Regions from separate parts of the Paracoccus ferrooxidans genome, predicted to be linked through region 2. Evidence: riboswitches for the same ligand, from Rfam matches in the RefSeq annotation. Region 2 holds a riboswitch; each other region holds the start of a gene.
The links. Region 2 has a riboswitch for cobalamin ahead of E3U26_RS16525 (TroA family protein). Riboswitches for the same ligand answer to the same signal wherever they lie in the genome.
Positions count from the first base shown of each region.

Region 1 (5,573 bases), on a different replicon from region 2:
GGCCGGCTGGTGGCCCTGCCCGAGCGGCAGGCGCTGGTCGCCGCCGCCCATGCCACCGGCACCTGGCTGATCGAGGACGACCCTTACGGCGCGCTCTACTACGAAGGCGAGCCCCTGCCCCGACTGCTCGAACTGTCGGCGGGGGCGCAGCCCGGCCCCTATGACGGGCCGGTGGTCTACATGGGGTCGCTGTCCAAGGAGCTGGCGCCGGGGCTGCGCATCGGCTGGGTGATCGCCGCGCCCGAGATGATCGCGGCGCTGGCCACCGCCAAGCAGGGCTCGGACATGTGTTCCAGCGGCTTGTCGCAGATGCTGGCGCTGCGCGCGCTGCAGGCGGGGATCACCGACCGCATCCGCCCCGAGGTGCTGGCGATCTATCGCGCCCGGCGCGACGCGCTGTGCGCCGCCATGCAGGCGCATCTGGCGGGCGACCTGGACTGGCAGGTGCCGGTGGGCGGCATGTTCGTCTGGGCCACGGCGCGCGATCCGCGGCTGGACACCGACCGGCTGCTGCATCATGCGATGGCCGAGGGGGTCTGCATCTCGCCCTCCAGCGTCTTCGACCCCGAGGGGCTGGACCGCCGTTCGCTGCGGCTGAACTTTACCCTGAACCCGCCCGAGCGGCTGGAAGAGGGCTGCCGCCGCCTGGCCCGCGCCATCCGCGCCGCGCTGGCCGAGACGGGCTGAACCGGCCCGTCACACGGCCCGTCAGACCGCCCGTCAGACCGGCCAGACCAGCAGGATCAGCGGCACGCCGGTCAGCACCACCAGCGCCGACAGCGGCGCCCCCAGCCGGGCGTAGTCGCCAAAGCGATAGCCGCCCGGCCCCATCACCAGCGTGTTGCACTGATGCCCGATGGGGGTCAGGAAATCGCAGCCTGCGCCCACCGCCACCGCCATCAGGAAGGCATCGGGCCGATAGCCGAGCTGGTCGGCAAAGGTCGCGGCGATGGGGGCCATGACCAGCACGGTCGCGGCATTGTTCAGGAAGGGCGTGACCGCCATGGCCGTGACCAGGATCAGCGTCACCGCGCCCCAGACCGGCAGGCCCGTCGCCGCCTGCGACAGCCACGCGCCCAGCAGGTCGGTCACGCCGGTCTTTTGCAGCGCCTCGCTGACCGGGATCAGCGCGCCCAGCATGATCAGGATCGGCCATTCGATGGCCTCATAGGCTTCCTCGGCGCTGATCGCGCCGGTCAGGATCATCAGCACGGCGGCGGCGAAGAAGGCGACGGCGACCGGCACCAGCCCCGCCGCCGTCGCCGCCATGGCGACCGCCAGGATCAGCACCGGCAGCAATTGCTTGCGCACCCCGCCCAGCCGGATATGGCGCTCGGCCAGGGGCAGCAGGCCCAGCACGCGCATCCGCTCGGGCAACAGCTCGATCGGCCCCTGCACCAGCAGCACGTCGCCCGCCGCCAGCACCGTCCGGCTGAGCCGCTGCGTCATGCGATGCCCGGCGCGCGAAATCGCGATCAGGTTCACGCCATGCTGGTCGAACAGCGCGATCCGCCCCACCGTCTGGCCGACCAGAAGCGAGGCCGGAGCGATCACCGCCTCGATCACGCCGATCTTGTCGGCCGGCAGCCCCTCTTCGGCCGCCGCATCCTGCCGGGTCAGCTCCATGCCCAGCTTGGTCACGGCGCGTTCCAGCGCATTCGGCTCGCCGCGCAACAGCAGCGTGTCGCCCATCTCGATCACCGTGTCGGGCAGCGTCACCGCGCGGCGCGCGCCGCCGCGGATCAGCCCGGTCACGGCCACCTCGCCATCGACGGCGCTGAGATACTCGCCCACCGTCATGCCGACGATGCCGGCGCCCTCGGGGACGGTGGCCTCGGTGTGATAGTCGCTGATGTTCACCGCCTCGCTCAGCGAGGCCGTCGCACGGCGGTCGCGCGGCAGCAGCCGATGGGCGAAAAGCAGGAAGACCAGCCCCACCAGCGACAGGCCGAGGCCGACCGGCGCATAGTCGAACATGGTGAAGGGCTGGCCCGTCATCTGCTCGCGCACCCGCGAGACGATGATGTTGGGCGAGGTGCCGACCAGCGTGATCAGCCCGCCCAGGAGCGAGCCGAAGGCCATCGGCATCAGATAGGCCGAGGGCGAATGCCCCGAGCGCCGCGCCATCTTCAGCGCCGCCGGCATCAGCATGGCCAGCGCGCCGATGTTCTTGACCAGCGCCGACAGGCCCGTGACCGAGCCGACCAGCACCAGAAGCTGCCAGCGCAGGGTCCGCAACCGCCCCAGCATCCGGCGCATCACCGCCTCGATCACGCCCGAGCGCGAGATGCCGGCGCTGACCACCAGCGCGCTGCCGACGATGATGACGATGTCGTCGCTGAAGCCGCGGAACGCCTCCTCCGGCTTGACCGTGCCGGCCAGCAGCGAAGCCAGCAGCGCGATCATCGCCACCACGTCGTAGCGCAGCCGCCCCCAGACGAACAGCGCCATCATCGCGCAAAGGATCAGCACGGCCAGGATCTGCGGCATGGCCATCGCTTGACCTTCCCTTCCGTCGGATACCTGACCCAATGCCGCGGCCCGGCGGGCGGTTCCGCGGCCGCGTTCCCGGACAGGTTGTCGCGGCGGCCGGGCGCAGGGCGCATTGCCGCTTGACAGCCGGCGCCCGGCTGCGGCAATGCGGGGCCGCTACGGTTCCGGCGGGCTTGCGCGCCGGATGAAAAGGGAACACCGGTGCGCCCGCCGGCCGCGATGCGGCCAGGGCAAGGCCGGGGCTGCCCCCGCAACTGTAAGCGGTGAGCGACGGTCGAACGTGCCACTGGGATCTCCTGGGAAGGCCGGCCTGAGCAGCGATCCGCAAGCCAGGAGACCTGCCGTGGCGATCACCCATTTCCGGCGCGGGGCGCGTCTGGAAAGCGGCCGTTCCGCAGAGGTGACGATCGTCGTCCTGCGGTCGGGCCTGCCAGCCTTTCCGCAGGGCATTTCTGCAAATCGCGGGCCGCGGGCCCGTGCTGGAAAGGCTTTGGAATGTTCAGAACTCCGGTTTCCCTGCTGGCCGCCACCGCCGCCCTGCTGCCGGCGGCCGCCACCGGCCAGGAAGGCTATCGCCTGGACGAGGTGGTGATCTCGGGCGGGCTGACCGCCGTGGCCGAGGGCGGCTATGCCCGCGCCCATACCGTGCTGACCGCCGCCGAGATCGAGGCCAGGGGCATCGCCACCGTGCAGGACGCGCTGCGCGCCGTGCCGGGGGTTTCGGTCTCGGCCACCGGCTCGACCTTCACCCAGGTCCGCATCCGCGGCGGCGAGGGCAACCACACGCTGATCCTGATCGACGGGATCGAGGCGACGGGCGGGGCCGACGAATACATCCTGTCCGGGCTGGAGACCGCCAATATCGAGCGCATCGAGGTGCTGCGCGGGCCGCAATCGGTCTATTACGGCTCGAACGCCTCGGCGGGCGTCATCAATATCATCACCCGCAGGGGCGGGCCGGGGCTGCATTACGGCGGCTCGGTCGAGCTGGGCAACGGCGCCGCCGCCTCGGCCCATGTCAGCCAGCGCGGCGCGCAGGGCGGGATCGCGCTGACCCTCTCGGCGCGGGACGACCACGGCTATGACCAGTCGGGCGACGGCGGCGAAAAGGACGGGACCAACCGCAAGACCATCGGGCTTTCGGGCGACTGGCAGATCGGCGAGGATCTGCGCCTGGGCACCACCCTGCGCCGCGCGAAGGAGAAATACGATTACGATTCCACCAGCTGGTCCGCGACCAGCGCGCAGGAATATGTGGTGGACGACCCGCACAAATACAGCGAACGCGACGAGTTCCAGGGCGGGATCTGGGCCGAATATTCCATGCTGGGCGGCCGGCTGACGCATCGGCTGGACTATCAGGACACGATCTACAAGCAAAGCTACGAGGGCGGCCCGGTCACGCGCGGCGAGACGCGCAAGCTGAAATACCGCGGCAGCTTCGGCATCGACGGCACGGTGGCCGAGGCGTCGCACCTGCTGAACGTGCTGGCCGAGCGGCAAAGGGACGAAAGCTCCTCGGCCCCGGAAAACCGGCGCGAGATGACCTCGGTCGCGCTGGAGTATCGCGGCTTTCTGGACAACGGGCTGGATGTCCAGGCCGGTGTCCGCCACGACGGCAACAAGGTGTTCGAGGACTTCACCAGCTGGAACCTGGGCCTGTCCTGGCACGTGCCGGACCGGCCCTTCCGCCTGCACGCCTCGGCCGGGACCGGGCTGGTCAACCCGTCCTATTTCGAGCTTTACGCCAATGCGGATTATGGCTCTTCGGTCTACCTGGGCAATCCGAACCTGAAGCCCGAAAAGAACCGCGGATTCGACCTGGGCGTCGAGGCGCAACTTCCCAATGGCATGGGCGTGGTCGACGTCACCTATTTCAACGAAAAGCTGCGCGACGAGATCGAAAGCTATCTGGTCCGCGCCGAGGGCGGCACCAGCTATTACAGCTATCGCAACCAGGCCGGCGAAAGCCCGCGCGAAGGGGTCGAGGTGACGGCCCGCATCAAGGCGACCGACAGCCTGGATGTCGCGCTGAACTACACCTATCTGGACGCCCGCAACCCGGACGGCTCGGTCGAGGTGCGCCGGCCCCGGCATGAACTGGGCCTGTCGGCGACGCTGGCCGTCCTGGAAGGGCGTGGCACCGTCACGGCGGACATTCGCCATGTCTCGGGCAATTGGGATACGCAATATTGGGGTGCCTACCCGACCCGCGAACTGCCCGCCCATACCGTGGTCAACCTGGCGGCGGGCTACGACCTGACCGCGAATCTCCGCGTGACCGGCCGCGTCGTGAACCTGTTCGACAAGGAATATTCCGATGTCTGGGGCTATGCCTCGCAGGGCCGCACCCTTTACGCCGGCCTGACGGCGAAATGGTAAGGCGGCTCGGCCTTGTCGCCGGCCTTCTGGCCGGCCTGATCCTGCCGGGATTTTTCCAGCCCGCCGCGGCCGAGCCGCCGCGCCGAGTGCTGTCGATGAACCTCTGCACCGACCAGCTGGCGATGATGCTGGCGGCGCCGGGCCAGCTGGTATCGGTTTCCTATCTGGCGCAGGATCCCAGCGCTTCGGCCATGGCGGCCGAGGCCGGCCGCCTGCCCGTCAACCATGGCCTGGCCGAGGAAATCTTCCTGATGCGGCCCGACCTGGTGCTGGCCGGGGCCTGGACCACGCCCGAGACCGTCCGGCTGTTGCGCCGGCTGGATATCCCGGTCGAGGTCTTTCCGATCGAAAGCGACCTGGCGGGCATCCGCGCCAATATCCGCCGCATGGGCGCGGTGCTGGGCCGCGAGGCCCAGGCCCGCGCCATGCTCGCGCGCTTCGACGCCGACCTGGCGCGGCTTTCGGATGCGCAGGGCCCGCGGCCGCGCGCCGCGCTCTATGCCGCGAACGGCTACAGCTCGGGCTCGGACAGCCTGGCGGGCGAGATCGTGGCGCTGGCCGGCTTCGACAATGTCGCCGACGAACTCGGCCTGCCCTCGGGCGGGGTGCTGCCGCTGGAAACGCTGCTGCTTTCCGACCCCGACCTGCTGGTCGAGGGCCGCCGCTATGCCGGGCATGCCCGCGCGCAGGAGGTGCTG
Region 1 is NZ_CP038202.1:1,214,138-1,219,710, forward strand. It holds gene E3U26_RS22935 (aminotransferase-like domain-containing protein) at 1-687, shown strand, start outside; gene E3U26_RS22940 (SLC13 family permease) at 721-2,496, opposite strand; cobalamin riboswitch at 2,636-2,853, shown strand; gene E3U26_RS22945 (TonB-dependent receptor plug domain-containing protein) at 2,989-4,875, shown strand; gene E3U26_RS22950 (ABC transporter substrate-binding protein) at 4,869-5,573, shown strand, end outside.
Region 1: it holds a riboswitch for cobalamin, as region 2 does, so the genes downstream of both, E3U26_RS22945 (TonB-dependent receptor plug domain-containing protein) here and E3U26_RS16525 (TroA family protein) in region 2, are expected to answer to the same signal.

Region 2 (5,573 bases):
CCTCCAGCGCGGGCGGGACGGGGGCGGCCTGCCAGATGCCCTGCCGGATCTCGCGCGTCTGCGGCAGGTAGTCGGGCAACTCGCCCCGGTCGATGCGCTCCTGCCGGCGGGCGCGGGCGACCATCAGCGCATGCAGCCGCAGGCCAAAGCGGGCCTGCAATGCGGCGACGAAACCCAGCGCCTCGGGGGTCAGGACATGATGCGCGCCCGGCACGGCGCGCAGGACGACGGGCGGAAGCGGTGGGGCATTGCGGTCGAGCGGCATGGCGGCCTCCTGTGATTCACGGCGTAATGTCACAGTAGTAATGTCATGCTGCATGTGCATTATTGCTTTGAAAACAACGGGTGTGGCGGTCAATCTTGTCACCGTGTAGCCGCAGAACTTGTAAGGTTTGTCACATGACCCGAGGCAAGAAACTGCTCATCGGCCAGCGCCTGCGCGTGCTGCGCCAGTCGCTGGGGCTGACCCAGGCGCAGATGGCGGCCGAGCTGGGCGTCTCGGCCAGCTATGTCACGCTGATCGAGGCCGACCAGCGCCCGGCCTCGGCGCGCTTCCTGATGCGGCTGGCCGAGGTCTATGACATGAACATCGCCGAGCTTGCGCCCTCGACCGACGCGCAGCTTGCGGCGGATTTCGCCGCGGCGCTGAAGGATCCGGCGCTGGAGGCGGGCGCGCCGTCCCGCGCCGAGATCGAGGCGGTGCTGCAAGCCTCGCCCCGGATCGCGGCGGCCTTCGTGCGGCTGCACGACAGCCACCGCCAAGCGCTGCTGCGGCCGCAGGCCGACGACAACCCGCTGACCGATCGCGACAAGGTCGAGGCGCTGGCCGGCACATCGCGCCCGGTCGATGCGGTGCGCGGCTGGTTCTATGCCCGGCGCAACCATGTCGATGCGCTGGACCGCGCCGCCGAGGCGCTGGCCGAGGAGCTGGCGCTGCACCGCAACGAGCCGCACATGGCCCTGACCGGCCGGCTGGCCGCGCATGGCATCGCTGTGCGCATCCTGCCCGCCCCGGTCATGGGCGAGCAGCTGCGCCGCTTCGACCCGCACCGGCGCGAGCTGATGCTGTCGGAACTGCTGGCGCAGTCCAGCCGCCGCTTCCAGATCGGCGTGCTGCTGGCCCGGCTGGAGCAGGAGCCGCTGATCGCCCGGCTGGTCGACGAGGCGGGACTGGCCGACCCGCCTGCCGTCGCGCTGATGCGGGTGAGCCTGGCGAATTACTTCGCGGCGGCGCTGATGATGCCCTATGCCCGCTTTCTCGCCGCCTGCGAATCGGCGCGCTACGACGTCGAGCTGCTGGGCCACCGCTTCGGCGCCAGCTTCGAGCAGACCGCGCATCGCATGTCGACGCTGCAACGCCCCGAGGCGCGGGGCATCCCGTTCTTCTTCGTGCGGGTGGACCGGGCCGGGAACATCTCGAAACGCTTCAGCGCCGGGCGGTTCCCGTTCTCGCGCTTCGGCGGCACCTGCCCCTTGTGGAACATCCATGCCGCCTTCGAGACGCCGGACCGGGTGCAGACCCAGGTCATCCGCATGCCCGAGGGCGCCAGCTATTTCTCGATCGCGCGCACGGTGGCGCGGGCCGGCGGCACCCATGGCGCACCGGCGCAACGGCTGGCGATCGGGCTGGGCTGCGACGTGGCCTATGCGCCGCGGCTGGTCTATGCCGACGGCATCGACCTGGACCGCATCCGGCCGGTGGATATCGGGCTGAACTGCTATCTCTGCGAGCGGCCGGATTGCTCGGCCCGCGCCCATGCCCCGATCAACCGCCGGCTGCGCGTGAACGAGCGCGAGCGCAGCCTGGCGATCTTCAGCTTCGAGGAGGGCTAGGCGCCCGCAGGCAGGCCGTGGCCGGGCGCCCATGCTGACGCTTGCCAGCGCCCGCGCCGGCAGCTAGGGAGAGCGCGTCGGTTTCCGCAAGGAATTGAAAGGGAATCCGCCGGGGTCGCAAGGCCCCGAACCGGAACTGCCCCCGCAACTGTAGGCGGCGAGCAGGATGCGAGAACGCCACTGTGGCCCCGTGCCATGGGAAGGCCGCATCCCTGCCGTGACCCGCCAGTCAGGAGACCTGCCGACGACGTTTGACCAATCCGAGCGGGTCGGCTCGGGAGGGGTTGCGACCGGCATTGGCCCGGTCTCCATCCGCTCATCCGGCCTGTTCATGATGTAGCGGAAGGAAACATCATGCTGAGGCTCACCACGGCGATCATCGCCACGTCCACCCTGGCGCCGATGGCGCTGGCGGGCACCGAATACCCGCTGACCCTGACCAGCTGCGGCCACGAGGTCACTTTCGACAAGGCGCCCGAAAGCGTCGTCAGCGTCGGGCAAAGCACGACCGAGATCCTGTATATGCTTGGGCTGGCCGACAAGGTGGCGGGCACGGCGCTGTGGATCAACCCGGTCCTGCCCGAATTTGCCGAGGCGGACGCCAGGGTCGAGCGGCTGGCCGACAACGCCCCCAGCTTCGAAAGCGTGCTGGCCAAGAAGCCTGGGCTGGTGGTCACGGCCTATGAATGGATGATCGGCCCGCAGGGCGCGGTCGGCACGCGCGAGATGTTCGACGACGCGCAGATCCCCAGCTGGATCATGCCGACCGAATGCGTCGGCAAGGACAATACGCAAAGCATGGACGGCGCGCGCACGGTCCTGTTCGACACCGCGCTGCTTTACCAGGGCATCGAGGAACTGGCGGCGATCTTCGACGTATCGGAGCGCGGGGCCGAGGTGATCGCCGACCTGAAGGCGCGCGAGGCGGCGGCGGTCGAGCGGGCGCAGGCGCTGGACCTGCCCGAGGGCGTGTCGGGCCTGTTCTGGTATTCCTCGGCCGAGATCGAGATCGACCCCTATGTCGCGGGCGCCAATGGCGTGCCGGGCTGGATGCTGTCCAAGCTGGGGGTGCAGAATGTCGTCGCCTCGCCCGAGGAATGGCCGACCGTCGGCTGGGAAACCATCGCCAAGGCCGGCCCGACCTTCATCGTCGCGGCCGAGATGAACCGCCGCCGCTTTCCCGCCGACGACATCGCCGTCAAGCGCGATTTCCTGACCTCGGACCCGGTGACAAGCGAGATGGAGGCGGTGAAGAACGACCGCATCCTGACCATGCCGGCCAATGCGATGGATCCCTCGGTGCGCGCGATCTACGCGCTGGAATCGCTGGCGGACTCGCTGGCCGGGTTCGACCTGCAATGAGGGCGCGCGCCGCGACCCGCAGCACGGGGCGCAATCGGGGCTGGCTGTGGCTGGCCCCCGCCGTGCTGGTCGCGGCGCTGCTCTTCGGCACGGCGGTGGGCGAGACGCGCATTCCGCTGGCCACCGTCATCGAAGTGCTGGCGGTCAAGGCCGGGCTTGGCTCGGCGGCGCTCGACCCGATCGACGCCAGCGTGATCTGGCATTACCGGCTGTCGCGGGCGGTGGTCGCGGCCTGCGGCGGCGCAAGCCTGGCGCTGTCGGGGCTGATCCTGCAGGCGCTGCTGCGCAACCCCCTGGCCGAGCCCTATCTGCTGGGGATTTCGGCCGGGGCCTCGACCGGGGCGGTCACGGTCGCGGTGGCGGGGATCGGCGCGGGGCTGCTCAGCATGTCGGCGGGCGCCTTTGCCGGGGCGCTGACCGCCTTCGCGCTGGTCGCGGCGCTGGCGCGCGCCGCCGGCGGCGGGACCGGAATGCGCGGCGCCGGGGTCATCATCCTGGCGGGCATCGCCGGCTCGCAGATGTTCAACGCGCTGACCGCGCTGATCATCGCGCAATCGGCCAGCGCCGAGCAGGCGCGCGGCATCATGTTCTGGCTGCTGGGCAACCTGTCGGGCGTGCGCTGGCCGGACAGCTGGGTCGCGGTGCCGATGGCGGCGCTGGCGCTGGGGATCGGGCTGTGGCATGCGCGCACGCTCGACGCCTTCGCCTTCGGGGCGGAAAGCGCCGCGTCGCTTGGCATCGACCTGCGGCGCACGCAGGCGCTGCTGATCGGCACGGCCTCGCTGGCGACGGCGATCATGGTCTCGATCGCCGGGGCCATCGGCTTCGTCGGGCTGGTGGTGCCGCATGCGATGCGCATCCTCGTCGGGCCGCGCCATGCCAGGCTGGTCCCGGCGACGGCGCTGGCGGGGGCGGTGTTCCTGGTGCTGTCCGACGTGGTCTCGCGCATCGTCATTCCCGGCCAGGTGCTGCCCATCGGCGTCATCACCGCGCTGGTCGGCGCGCCCGCCTTTGCCGTGGTCATGATCCGGGGCCGGCAGCGATGACGCCCATCCTGGAAGCCGTCGGCGCCGGCCATGCCGTGCGCGGCCGCGAGATCCTGTCCGACATCAGCCTGCGCCTGCATCCGGGCGAGACCCTGGGCCTGATCGGGCCGAACGGATCGGGCAAGTCGACGCTGATGGGGCTGATGGCGGGCCTGCTGCGCCCGAGCCGCGGCGAGATCCGGCTGGAGGGCCGGCCCATGGCCCGGCTGGGGCGGCGGCAGATCGCGCGGCGGCTGGCGCTGGTCGCGCAATCGGCCGAGACGGCCGAGCGGATCACGGTGCGCGACGCGGTGGAGCTGGGCCGCACGCCCTGGCTTGGCCCGCTGCGGCCATGGGGTGCCCAGGACGACGACGCCGTCGCGGCGGCCCTCGACGCCGTGGACATGGCGCATATGGCGGGACGCGACTGGGCCTCGCTTTCGGGGGGCGAGCGCCAGCGCGTCCATATCGCGCGCGCCCATGCCCAGGCGCCGCGCATCCTGCTCCTGGACGAGCCGACCAATCACCTGGACATCCATCACCAGATCGCCATCCTCGACCTGGTCGCGCGGCTTTCCGTCACCACCGTCATCGCGCTGCACGACCTGCATCACGCCTTGCGCTGCGACCGGGTCATGGTGCTGCGCGCGGGCCGCTGCGTGGCGCTGGGGCCGCCGATGGAAATCCTGACCCCGGCGCTGATCCGCGAGATCTTCGCGGTCGAGGCCGAGATCATCCCCCATCCCCGCGGAGGCCGGCCGGTCTTCGCCTTCCAACGCCTTGCCTGAAAGGACATCCCAATGCTGCTTCGCGCCGCGCTTCTTGCCTGCCTGCTGCCCGCAGCCGCCCTGGCCGAACTGCATGAGGTCAGGATGCTCAACCGCAACGACACCGGCCCGATGCCGTTCGAGCCGGACTACCTGGTGGTCCGGCCCGGCGACACGGTCCGCTTCCTTGCCACCGACCCCGGCCACAACGCCGCCACCATCGCCGGGATGATCCCAAAGGGTGGCGAGAAATTCATCGGCAAGATCAACGAGGAAATCGAGGTCACGCTGGACGCCGAGGGCATCTGGGGCATCAAGTGCTCGCCCCATTACACCATGGGCATGGCGATGCTGATCCAGGTCGGCGACAGGCCCGCGACCGAGGCCGACCTGCCCGACGACCTGCCCGAAGCCGTTCGCCAGAGGATGCTGGAAATCCTCGAGCGGCGGAAAGCGGACTGAGCCGCGGCCGGGACCATGCGGAACCGTTCGGTCAAGGACGACATCCGCGACTATTGGAGCCACCGGGCCGAGACCTATGACCAAAGCCCCGGCCACGGCCTGATGGCCGCGCGCGAGGCCGCCG
Region 2 is NZ_CP038201.1:721,485-727,057, forward strand. It holds gene aceB (malate synthase) at 1-265, opposite strand, end outside; gene E3U26_RS16520 (helix-turn-helix domain-containing protein) at 400-1,833, shown strand; cobalamin riboswitch at 1,895-2,093, shown strand; gene E3U26_RS16525 (TroA family protein) at 2,188-3,195, shown strand; gene E3U26_RS16530 (FecCD family ABC transporter permease) at 3,192-4,241, shown strand; gene E3U26_RS16535 (ABC transporter ATP-binding protein) at 4,238-5,008, shown strand; gene E3U26_RS16540 (pseudoazurin) at 5,021-5,449, shown strand; gene E3U26_RS16545 (class I SAM-dependent methyltransferase) at 5,465-5,573, shown strand, end outside.

Region 3 (5,573 bases), on a different replicon from region 2:
GCGGCCCTGCTGGCCGCCCTTGGCCTGGCCGCCCAGGCCGATCCGCTGCGGATCGCGACCTTCAGCCCCGACCTGTCGCGCGACGGGCCGGGGCTTTTGTTGCGCGACCTCGGCCGCAAGGATGCGCAGATCGACGCCGTGGTGCAGGTGTTGGCGGAAACCCGGCCCGACATCCTGTTGCTGACGCATTTCGACTGGGATTACAAGGACAGCGCGCTGGACGCCTTTGCCGCCAGGCTGGCGCAGGCCGGGCTGGACTATCCGCACCGCTTCGCCGCCCGGCCGAATTCCGGCATGGCGACCGGGCTCGACCTGAACGCCGACGGGCGGCTGGGCACGGCCGACGATGCGCAGGGCTTCGGCACCTTCTCGGGACAGGGGGGCATGGCGATCCTGTCGCGCCATCCCATCGGTCCGGTCAAGGATTACACGGATTTCCTGTGGCGCGACCTGCCCGACAACCTGATGCCGCCGCTGCCCGAGGAGGTGGCGGCCATCCGCCGCCTGTCCTCGACCGCGCATTGGGATGCGGTGGTCACGGTCGCGGGCCGGCCGCTGCACCTCTTGGCCATGTCCGCGACGCCGCCGGTCTTCGACGGGCCCGAGGATCTGAACGGGCGACGCAACCATGACGAGCTGGCGTTCTGGCTGCATCACCTGCCTGACGGCCCCTTCGTTCTGGCCGGGAACCTGAACCTCGACCCCCTGGACAGCGAAGGCCGGCCCGAGGCGCTGGCCCGGATCATGGCGCATGTCACCGACCCCCTGCCCCGCAGCGCGGGCGGCGCGGCGGCCAAGGGCGGGGTGAACGACGGCCACCGGGGCGATCCGGCGCTGGATACCGGCGACTGGCCGGACGACAAGCCGCCGGGCAACCTGCGCGTCGATTACGTCCTGCCGGCAAGGCCGCTCAAGGTGCTGGACTCGGGCGTGTTCTGGCCGGCCGAGGGACCGCTGGCCAAGGCCGCGCTGGCCGCTTCCGCGCACCGGCTGGTCTGGGTCGACCTGGACTGGCCGCCGGCACCCTGATTCGGACAAGCCCCTTCCGCCCGCCCCCGCGCGATGCCCCGGCGTCTTCTCCGTTGTCCAAATACCCATGCGACGGCGCCGCCCGCCGGCCCGTCGCCCGGCCTTCGACCCCGCCCGCAGCGGCCACCCGATTCCGCTTGCCGCCGCCGCGGCATCGCAGGTAACATGCGCGTGTATCGGTGCCCCTTTCCGGGGCCAAAAGGGAATGCGGTGCGGCCCCGGGGCATCCAGGGGCCAAATCCGCAGCCGCCCCCGCGACTGTAGGCGGAGAGCGGACGTCCATCGCGCCACTGGCCATCCGGCCGGGAAGGCGGGCGTCTGCCGTGACCCGCAAGCCAGGAGACCTGCCGATGCAGGAACCGCAATGTCGTCGGGTTGGACGACCAAAGGAAAGGGTCGCAGATGACCGCAAAACCCATGACCGCCGCCGGCGCCAGCCGCGCCTCGGTCCTGTTTCCCGCCATCGCCGCCTTCGCGATCGGCTTCGGGCTGATCTTCATGTCCGGGCTGGTGCAGGCCGAGACCCTGCATGACGCCGCCCATGACGTGCGTCACGCGACCGGCTTCCCCTGCCACTGACATGTTCTCGCGCATTCTGACCAGCGGGTTGATCGCTGGCGCTGCAACGGGGCTGATTGCCGCCCTGTTGCAGCTTTGGTTCGTGCAGCCCGTGCTGCTGCATGCCGAACTGTATGAATCCGGCCAACTGGCCCATTTCGGCGCCGAGGCCGTCAGCGCGCACCAGGACTTGGGGCCCTTCGAATGGACCCGCAACATGCTTTCGGTCCTGTTCACCATGATGGTCTATGCCGGCTACGGGCTGATGCTGGTGGCGCTGATGGCGCTGTCCGAGGCGCAGGGCAACGCGGTCACGGCGCGGCAGGGGCTGCTTTGGGGTCTGGCCGGCTACCTGACCATGCAGCTTGCCCCCGCCTTCGGCCTGGCGCCGGAAGTGCCGGGCGTCGCCGCCGCCGATGTGCAGCTGCGCGCGATCTGGTGGCTGGGCACCGCCGCCGCCACCGGGCTGGCGCTGTGGCTGGTCGCCTTTGGCAAGGGCTGGGCGGCCTGGGGCGTGGCCATCGTGCTGATCCTGGCGCCGCATGTGATCGGCGCGCCGCAGCCGGACAGCTATGCCGGCCCGGTCCCGCCCGAGCTTTCGGCGGAATTCGCCGGGCGCGCCCTGGGTGCCGGCGCCATGGCCTGGGCGCTGCTCGGCCTGCTGGCCGGCTGGTTCTGGCAGCGCGAAAGCCAGCGCGCGCCGGTGCCGCAAGCCGCCTGATCCGGGCCGCAACCCTTTCGGCCGGGCGTGCCTGTCGCGCCCGGCCTTTCATGAAAGCGGGGAAAAGACATGGATCGTTCGATCCCGATGCTGCTGATCGGCCTGATCTTCGGCGGCGGCATGGGCTTCGTCATCGCCGCCGCCAACGGCATCACGCTGGACGGCCACGACCACGGCGCGCGTGGCCACGGCACCCAGGCCGCGGCGCATGACCACGGCGCGCCCATCGACCTGCCCGCGGGCAGCGCCACCGCCTCGGCCCGGCTGGAGCCCGACAGCACCGCCGGCTGGAACCTGTTCGTCGAGGCCGAGGGCTTCTGCTTCGCCCCCGAACATGCCGGGCTGGCCGATCGCCGCGGCGAGGGGCATGCGCATCTTTACCTGAACGGCGCCAAGATCGCCCGGCTCTACGGCCCGGCCCATCACCTCGACATGCTCGCCGCCGGCGACCGGCTGCGGGTCGAGCTGAACTCGAACGACCACCGCCCGCTGACCGTGGCGGGCCGGCCGCTCGCCGTGGAACTGACCGTGCCCGACCGCCCTGTCGGCATCCGCGCCGGGGCCGAGGGCCTGCCCGACAGCGCCATTTGCGCCACGCCCTGATGATGCGGTTCGGCCCCGAGGACCAGGCGGCGCTGGACCGCATCCTGCGCTGGCGCCGCGACGTGCGGCATTTCCGCGACGACCCGATCCCCGAGCCGCTGCTGGAGGAATTGCGCGCGGCGATGGAACTGGCGCCCTCGGTCGGCAATGCCCGGCCTTGGCGGGTGATCCGGGTCGAAAGCCCCGATCTGCGCGCCGCGATCCGCGCCGATTTCCTGCGCTGCAATGCCCGGGCCGCCGCCCGCTACCAGGGCCGGCAGCGGCAGGAATACGATGCGCTGAAGCTCGCCGGGCTGGACCGCGCGCCGGTCTGGCTGGCCGTCTTTACCGAGATCGACCCGTCCGAGGGCCACGGCCTTGGCCGCGCCACCATGCCGCAGACCCTGCGGCAATCGACGGCGATGGCGATCCATGCGCTGTGGCTGGCGGCACGGGTGCGCAACCTGGGCCTGGGCATGGTCTCGATCCTCGACCCCGCGCGGATCGGCCCGCTGCTGGCGGTGCCCGAAAGCTGGGAGTTCTCGGCGCTGCTCTGCCTCGGCTGGCCCGAGTTCACCGACGACACGCCGCTGCTGCACCGCACCGGCTGGCAGGAAAACACCGCCCCCGGCTGGCAGCGGCGCTGAAAGGCCCCGCCGCATCGGGCGGGGCCGCTTGGTTCAGGGCTGCGAGGTGGCCGGGCCCATGGGCTGACCGTTGACGGTAAAGGGGCCGCCGCCCTCGGGCATCTGGATGTCCCAGACATTCTCGCCGCTCGCGCCGGGCTTGGCCATGGCGCGGGCCATGCGCAGCATCATCAGCGGCTGGGCGGCCTCTTCGGGCGGGGCCGCGGCCAGCGCCGCCTCGACCTTGTCGAGCCCCGTGGCCGAGATCAGCGCCGCGCCGGTGGGCGCCGCGCCCGGACCGGCCGCGATGTCCGCGCGGTAGTCGATCTGGTAGCCGTCGCCCTTGATCTGCGACGGCGCAAGCTTCAGGTCGGCCGTGCCGCCGGGCAGCAGCGCCGCCTGCAGCTGTTCGGGCACCAGCCGCGCAAAGGGTTCCTCGGCGGCCAGGTCGAAGCCCTCGATCAGCATCTTCGCCGGCGCCGCCAGATCGAAGCCCGAGGCGGTGAAGTCCAGCGTCACCTCTTGCGGCAGGATCGGCTCGACCCAGGGCGGCAGCACGCCCTCGGGCACGGTCACGCCCGACAGCGCCACCCGTTCGTGCAGCCGGCCATCGGCGGTGGCGCCGGACAGGCCGACCGTCACCTTGGTCGAGGCAAGGCCGAATTCGCCCAGCGGAGAGCCGATCTTCAGATCATGCAGGACCGCGTCCATCGACAGGTCGTCCCACAGCGGCATGGCGGCGGCCAGCTTGTCGCGCAGCCCGTCCTGCGAGCCCTTGATCAGCTCCTCGGACGGATGGGCGACGAACCAGGCGAGCAGGGACAGCATGCCTTCGGTGCGCGCGCCGGTGATCTGGCCGCTGCCCTCGTAGCCGGGCGCGGTGATCTGGAAGGTCATCGGCTGGCCGCCCGGACCCATCAGGATCTCCTGCGACTGCTCCAGCCCCTCGGCGGTGAAGCTCATGGCCTGGTCGACGCCGCCGGCCTTGCCGGGCGCGCCGGTCAGCGACACCTCCATCCGCGCCGTGCGCTGGTGATCGCGCGAGACCACCTCGGGCTCGGCCGGGGGCTGTTCGGGCGCGGCTTCGGCGCCGGGCGGCGGCGGGGGCGCATATTGCACCGACTCGATGACGTAATCCGTCATCACCGCCGTCTGTTCGCGGAAACTCATCAGCCCCTCGTCCCAGATGCCGGTGGATTCGACCTTGGTCGTGCCCTTCTGCTCGAACAGGCGCGGCACCACCACCGACCAGCTCAGCACCTGGTCCTCGCTGACGCCCCAGCTGCCGTCGCCATTGTCGGTCAGCCGATAGGTCAGGGCCGAGACGCTGACCTGGGCCTGCTCGGCCGGAACCTGCGCCAGCAGCGGCGCCGGGTCGATCCGCAGCTCATAGCTTTCGCCCTGGGGGGTGACGGCGACCACGCCCTCGGTGCCGCCGAAATAGGTCTGGAAAACGCCGCTCAGCCGCGCGGCCCCCTCTTCGGTGGCGGGCACGGCCCAGGCCGCCGAGACGGGGCAGATCGCCAGCAGCGCCACAAGGCCTTGTCTCGCAAACATGTCCGAACATCCTTTCGAATTCACTGGTCCTGCACAAGCGGCAGATGACAGGAAACAGGCTAGAACTCCACCCCCGGTTGCGCCTTGATGCCATCGCGGAAGGGGTGCTTGACCTGCTCCATCTCGGACACAAGATCGGCAAGCTCGATCAGTTCCGGCTTGGCGTTGCGTCCGGTCAGGACCACATGCGTCATCGGCGGCTTTTCGCTGCGCAGGAAATCCAGCACCTCGTCCAGGTCCAGGTAGTCATAGCGCAGCGCGATGTTGATCTCGTCCAGCAGGACCATGCGGATCTGCGGATCGCGGATCAGCTCCTTGGCCTTTTCCCAGCCGGCGCGGGCGGCGGCGATGTCGCGCTCGCGGTCCTGGGTTTCCCAGGTGAAGCCCTCGCCCATGGCGTGGAACTGGCACAGGTCGCCGAAATGCGTGGTCAGCAACCGCCGCTCGCCGGTGTCCCAGGCGCCCTTGATGAACTGCACCACCGCACAGGGCATGCCATG
Region 3 is NZ_CP038198.1:1,934,926-1,940,498, reverse strand. It holds gene E3U26_RS09740 (endonuclease/exonuclease/phosphatase family protein) at 1-1,029, shown strand, start outside; cobalamin riboswitch at 1,190-1,395, shown strand; gene E3U26_RS09735 (CbtB domain-containing protein) at 1,432-1,608, shown strand; gene E3U26_RS09730 (CbtA family protein) at 1,610-2,308, shown strand; gene E3U26_RS09725 (hypothetical protein) at 2,378-2,911, shown strand; gene bluB (5,6-dimethylbenzimidazole synthase) at 2,914-3,537, shown strand; gene E3U26_RS09715 (hypothetical protein) at 3,571-5,073, opposite strand; gene cobO (cob(I)yrinic acid a,c-diamide adenosyltransferase) at 5,133-5,573, opposite strand, start outside.
Region 3: it holds a riboswitch for cobalamin, as region 2 does, so the genes downstream of both, E3U26_RS09735 (CbtB domain-containing protein) here and E3U26_RS16525 (TroA family protein) in region 2, are expected to answer to the same signal.

Region 4 (5,573 bases), on a different replicon from region 2:
AATAGATCGTCTTGATGCCCTTCTTCCAGGCATGGATCTGGGCGCGGTTGATGTCGCGCGTCGTGGCCTCGGCCGGGAAGAACAGCGTCAGCGACAGGCCCTGGTCGACATGTTCGGTCGCCGCCGCATAGGTGTCGATGATCGCCTCGGGGCCGATCTCGTAGGCGTCGCGGTAATAGTCCAGGTTCTCGTTCGACATGAAGGCGGCGGGGTAATAGACCCGGCCGATCTTGCCTTCCTTGCGGATCTCGATCTTGGCGACGATCGGGTGGATCGAGCTGGTCGAGTTGTTGATATAGCTGATCGAGCCGGTGGGCGGCACCGCCTGCAGGTTGCGGTTGTAAAGCCCATGCCGCATCACCGCGTCCCGCAGCGCGGCCCAGTCCTCGCGCGTGGGCAGCGCGACACCCTCGAACACCCGCGCGACATCGGGCAGCGTCGGCAGCCAGTCGCGCGTCACGTATTTGTCGAAGAACGTGCCGTCGGCATATTTCGACGTCTCGAAATCCTTGAAGCTGCGGCCCTTTTCCTGCGCCAACAGGTTTGAGGCGCGGATGGCGTGATAGGCGACGGCGGCGAAATAGACCGAGGTGAACTCGATCCCCTCGGGGCTGCCGTAATGGATGCGCTCGCGCGCCAGGAACCCGTGCAGGTTCATCTGGCCCAGCCCCACCGCATGGGCCTCGTCGTTGCCGCGCCGGATCGAGGGCACGGCCTCGATCGCCGACATTTCCGACACCGCGGTCAGCGCCCGGATCGCCGCCTCGACCGTGGCGCCGAAATCCGGCCCGTCCATGGTCGCGGCGATGTTGAGCGAGCCGAGGTTGCAGGAAATATCCGTGCCGAGGTGGCGATAGCTCAGATCCTCGTCGAAGGTGCTGGCCTCGTTGACCTGCAGGATCTCGCTGCACAGGTTCGACATGCTGATGCGGCCGGCGACCGGGTTGGCGCGGTTCACCGTGTCCTCGAACATGATATAGGGATAGCCGCTTTCGAACTGGATCTCGGCCAGGGTCTGGAAGAAGGCGCGGGCGTTGATCTTTTTCTTGCGGATGCGCTTGTCGTCCACCATCTCGGCATATTTCTCGGTGACGGAAATCTCCGAGAAGGCCATGCCATAGACCTTTTCCACGTCATGGGGCGAGAACAGGTACATGTCCTCGTTCTTCTTGGCCAGTTCGAAGGTCACGTCCGGGATCACCACGCCGAGCGACAGCGTCTTGATGCGGATCTTCTCGTCGGCATTCTCGCGCTTGGTGTCCAGGAAGCGCAGGATGTCGGGGTGATGCGCGTTCAGGTAGACCGCCCCCGCGCCTTGCCGCGCGCCCAGCTGGTTGGCATAGGAAAAGCTGTCCTCCAGCAGTTTCATCACCGGGATGACGCCCGAGGACTGGTTCTCGATCCCCTTGATCGGCGCCCCGGCCTCGCGCAGGTTGGTCAGCATCAGGGCGACGCCGCCGCCGCGCTTGGAAAGCTGCAGCGCCGAATTGATGCCGCGGCCGATGCTTTCCATGTTGTCCTCCAGCCGCAGCAGGAAGCACGAGATCAGTTCGCCGCGCGATTTCTTGCCGGCGTTCAGGAAGGTCGGCGTCGCGGGCTGGAACCGGCCCGACAGGATTTCCTCCATGAAGCGCATGGCGAGATCCTCGTCGCCGCGCGCCAAGGCCAGCGCGACCATGACCACCCTGTCCTCGTAGCGTTCCAGATAGCGCCGCCCGTCGCGGGTCTTCAGCGTGTAGCTGGTATAATACTTGAAGGCGCCCAGGAAGGTCGGAAAGCGGAACTTGCGCGCATAGGCCGCGTCCCAGATCCGGTGCAGGAAGGCGCGCGGATACTGGTCCAGGACTTCGGCCTCGTAATAGCCTTCGTCCACCAGGTAGCCCAGCTTCTCGTCCAGCGAGTGGAAGAAGACGGTGTTCTGGTTGACATGCTGCAGGAAATACTGCCGCGCGGCCTTGCGATCCGCGTCGAAGCGGATGCGGCCCTCGCCGTCGTAAAGGTTCAGCATCGCGTTCAGCGCGTGATAGTCCAGCTCGGCCTTTACGCCATCGTCAAGCATTCCGTCCCCCAGAATTTCTCAAGCCCCGCCTGCACGCGGGAAATGTCCAGATCAGTCCCCGCCAGCTCGAATCGATACAGCACGGGGACGTTGCACTTGTCAGAAATCACCCGGCCGGCCAAGGCATAGGTCGCCCCGAAATTGCGGTTGCCGGCGGCGATGACGCCGCGCAGGCCGGCGCGGCGGGCGGGATCGTTCAGGAAGCGGATCACCTGCTTGGGCACCGCGCCCCGGCCGGTCCCGTCGGCATAGGTCGGGCAGATCAGCACATAGGGCGTTGCCGCCTCGGGCAGCGGATCGCACGGCGAGACCGGGATGCGCCCGGCCGCCAGCCCCAGCCGCGCCACGAAGCGCGCGGTGTTCCCCGAGGCCGAGGAATAATAGACCAGCCCGCCCATGGCGCCGGTCAGGACAGCCGGCCGATCATGTCGGGCCGGAAGCCCGCCCAATGCGCATCGCCGGCGACGACCACCGGGGCCTGGCGATAGCCCAGCGAGACGACCAGTTCCATCGCCGCGTCGTCCTCGGTCAGGTCGATCAGTTGATAGGCCAGGCCGCGCGCGTCGAGCGCCCGCGTGGTGGCGGTGCATTGCACGCAGGCGGGCTTGGAGTAAACGGTGATGGACATGGCTCGGCTCCTTCTGTTCTGTCGGCAAGAGGGGGCCGGGCCGATGGGCGTGCCACCGGACCCTGTTCCAGCCCCGCGCCCGCCGCACGGTTTCGTCCTTTCGCGCCATGGCAGGTCTTCTGACTTGCGGGTCTCGGCTTAGCCGGCCTTCCCGGAGCCTTGGCCCCAGTGGCATTCCAGCGTCGCTCGCCGCTTACAGCTGCGGGGGCAGTGCCGGCTTTTCACCGGCTTCCCTTTTCATCCCCGAGTCGGCCCCAGGGCAACCATGACCCCGGCAGTTAGCCACGGGTCACGGGCCGGGTCAATCCATATTTAGTGGATGGCCGGGCCGCGCCCGGAATATCTGGTGGGGTTCCCGGATCGCGCCAGGGGCTCGATTTGCCGCCGGGCCATGGCGGTGGACGGGCTGCGGCCACGGACCGCCCCACCTGCGGGCCTGTTGGAATATGGCAACAGGCGCGGGGACATGGCATGGAATGACGTCGCGTCGTTTGACAAAGCGACAATTCGCCCTCTTGCGTGGATCGCGCGCACGTGAGCCGGGGTTCCCGTTCCCGTTCCCGTTCTGGCGCGATAAAGCGCAAGCTATTGATAAAACATCACTTAATGTCGCCTCTGCCTGCTGGCGGAAGGCGGGGCATCTTTGTGCCGGGATAACCCATGAACAAAACCCATCCCAAACCGCCAGCCTCGGGGTCTGCCGCGCAATTGCTGCCGACCCTGGGCCTGCTTCCGGTCCTTGCCATTTTCGCGGGGGTCGGCGGCCCCGCCCAGGCGCAGGACACCGTGACGCTGGACACGGCGGTCATCCGCCGCCAGCAGGGCAGCGAGGCCGAGACCAGCTACAAGACCACCGAAAGCGCCTCGGACAAGATCACCCCGCCGCTGCTCGACACGCCACGGACCGTCACCGTCGTGACCGCGCGCCAGATCAAAGAGCGCGGCGGAAGTCGCAGACCCGGTTGCCGGTGATCCTGAAGGGCATCATGTCGGCGCATGATGCCGAGCGCGCCGTGGCGGTGGGTGCGGACGGGGTGATCGTCTCGAACCACGGCGGCCGGGCGCTCGACACGCTGCCGGCGAGGGCCGAGGCTCTGCCGGTCGTCGCCCGCCAGGTCGCCGGGCGCATTCCGGTGCTGTGCGACGGCGGAATCCGCCGCGGCACCGATGCGCTGAAGGCCCTGGCCCGGGCGCCGCGGCGGTGCTGGTCGGGCGGCCGCAGATCCATGCCCTGGCGGTGGGCGGCGCGGCGGGGGTCGCGCATATGCTGACCATCCTGCGCGCCGAGCTGGAGGTCGCCATGGCCCTGACCGGACGCCGCGACCTGGCCGGGATCGATGGAACCGTGCTTTGGCCTAGCCCTTGAAGCTGCGCCACAGGCTCAGCGCCGCATCCGACAGGTCGCCCAGCCGGGCCAGCACATGTTCGCGCCCCAGCCCCGGCCCGTCCTCGGCCCGGTCCAGCCGGCGCAGCAGCCGCAGCACCCGGCGCTTGTGGATGCCGGTCCAAAGCTGGACCGGATCGGCGGCCAGCCCGGCAAAGGTGGTCAGGACCGAGGCGAGCATGGCCAGCACCACCCCGGTCAGCAGCAGATCCACGCTGGAAAGCTCTCGTGGGAAGGCGCCATACCACATGCGGCCGGCCCAGCTTCCCAGCGCGAAATCCTCGACCGCCTGCGCCTGCGCCCGCAGATGCGCGACCGGCCCGGCCAGCGAGATCACCCCCGGCGTGGCGCGGTGGAACAGCAAGAGCCCCGAGCCCAGCACCAGGACCGAGGTGGTGATCTCGGAGACCGCATTGCGGGTCTCGGCATAGTCCGAGACGGCGCGGGCGACGCTTTGCGGCGCGGCCCGGGGCGCCAGCCCCTTTTCGGCCAGGTCGTCAATGAAATGGGCCAGGTCCGCCTCGATCCTTTGCGCCACGTCGGATTTCAGGAAGATCTGCCGGCGCGACAGCCAGTCGCCAGCGCGCCGCAGCCCGATCCGGCGCAGAAGCGGCGCGGCCAGCCGCACCAGCAGGAACAGCGGCGACAGCATGACGTTCACCGGCGCACGCAGCAGGTCGAGGCCGAGCGCGTGGCGATGCAGCGCCAGCGTGCCGCGCGGGCCATAGCGGGCGCGGACGAAGCGGCGGACCTCGGTCTCGCGCCGGGTCATCGGACGGGGGTCGGCGGGCTTTAGGGCCATGGGCGCGGTCCTTTGGCGGATCGCGCCCAATCTAGGCATCGCGGCGGGGCGGCTCAATGCCGCGCCGTCACAGCAGCGCGACCAGCCCCAGGCCCAGGGTCGAGATGAACAGCCAGGCCAGCGCGCCAAGCGCCAGCGGCCGGACGCCCTTGGCGCGCAGCTTGCGGATGTCGGTTTCGAGCCCCATCGCCGCCAGCGCCATGGTCAGCAGAAAGGCGGTCAGGCCGACCACCTCGGTATGCAGCGCCTCGGGCAAGGGCAGGGCGCTGTTCAGCAGCACGACGGCGATGAAGCCCAGCACGAACCAGGGCGTCGGCGCCGAGCCATGCGCGGCCTTGCCGCCGCGGCGCGCCAGCGCGCCCAGCACCAGGATCAGCGGCGCCAGCAGCATCACCCGGCTCAGCTTGGCCACGGTCGCGGCCTGCCCGGCCTCGGCGCCATGCTGGAAACCGGCGCCGACGACCTGCGCCACCTCATGCACGGTGGCGCCGACCCAGATGCCGTAATGCGAAGGCCCCATCGCCATCATCTCGCCCAGCAGCGGCATGGCGATCATCGAGAGCGAGCCGAAGACCGTCACGCAGGCGATGGCATAGGCCACGTCCTCGTCCGTGCCGCGCGTGACCGTGTTCGTCGCGATCACCGCCGAGGCGCCGCAGACCGAGGTGCCGGCCGCGATCAGCTCGGCCAGCCGCGCCTC
Region 4 is NZ_CP038202.1:1,205,846-1,211,418, reverse strand. It holds gene nrdE (class 1b ribonucleoside-diphosphate reductase subunit alpha) at 1-2,059, opposite strand, end outside; gene nrdI (class Ib ribonucleoside-diphosphate reductase assembly flavoprotein NrdI) at 2,041-2,457, opposite strand; gene nrdH (glutaredoxin-like protein NrdH) at 2,466-2,687, opposite strand; cobalamin riboswitch at 2,780-2,970, opposite strand; partial or broken gene E3U26_RS22905 (alpha-hydroxy-acid oxidizing protein) at 3,134-4,053, shown strand; gene E3U26_RS22900 (DUF6635 family protein) at 4,043-4,873, opposite strand; gene E3U26_RS22895 (YeiH family protein) at 4,941-5,573, opposite strand, start outside.
Region 4: it holds a riboswitch for cobalamin, as region 2 does, so the genes downstream of both, nrdH (glutaredoxin-like protein NrdH) here and E3U26_RS16525 (TroA family protein) in region 2, are expected to answer to the same signal.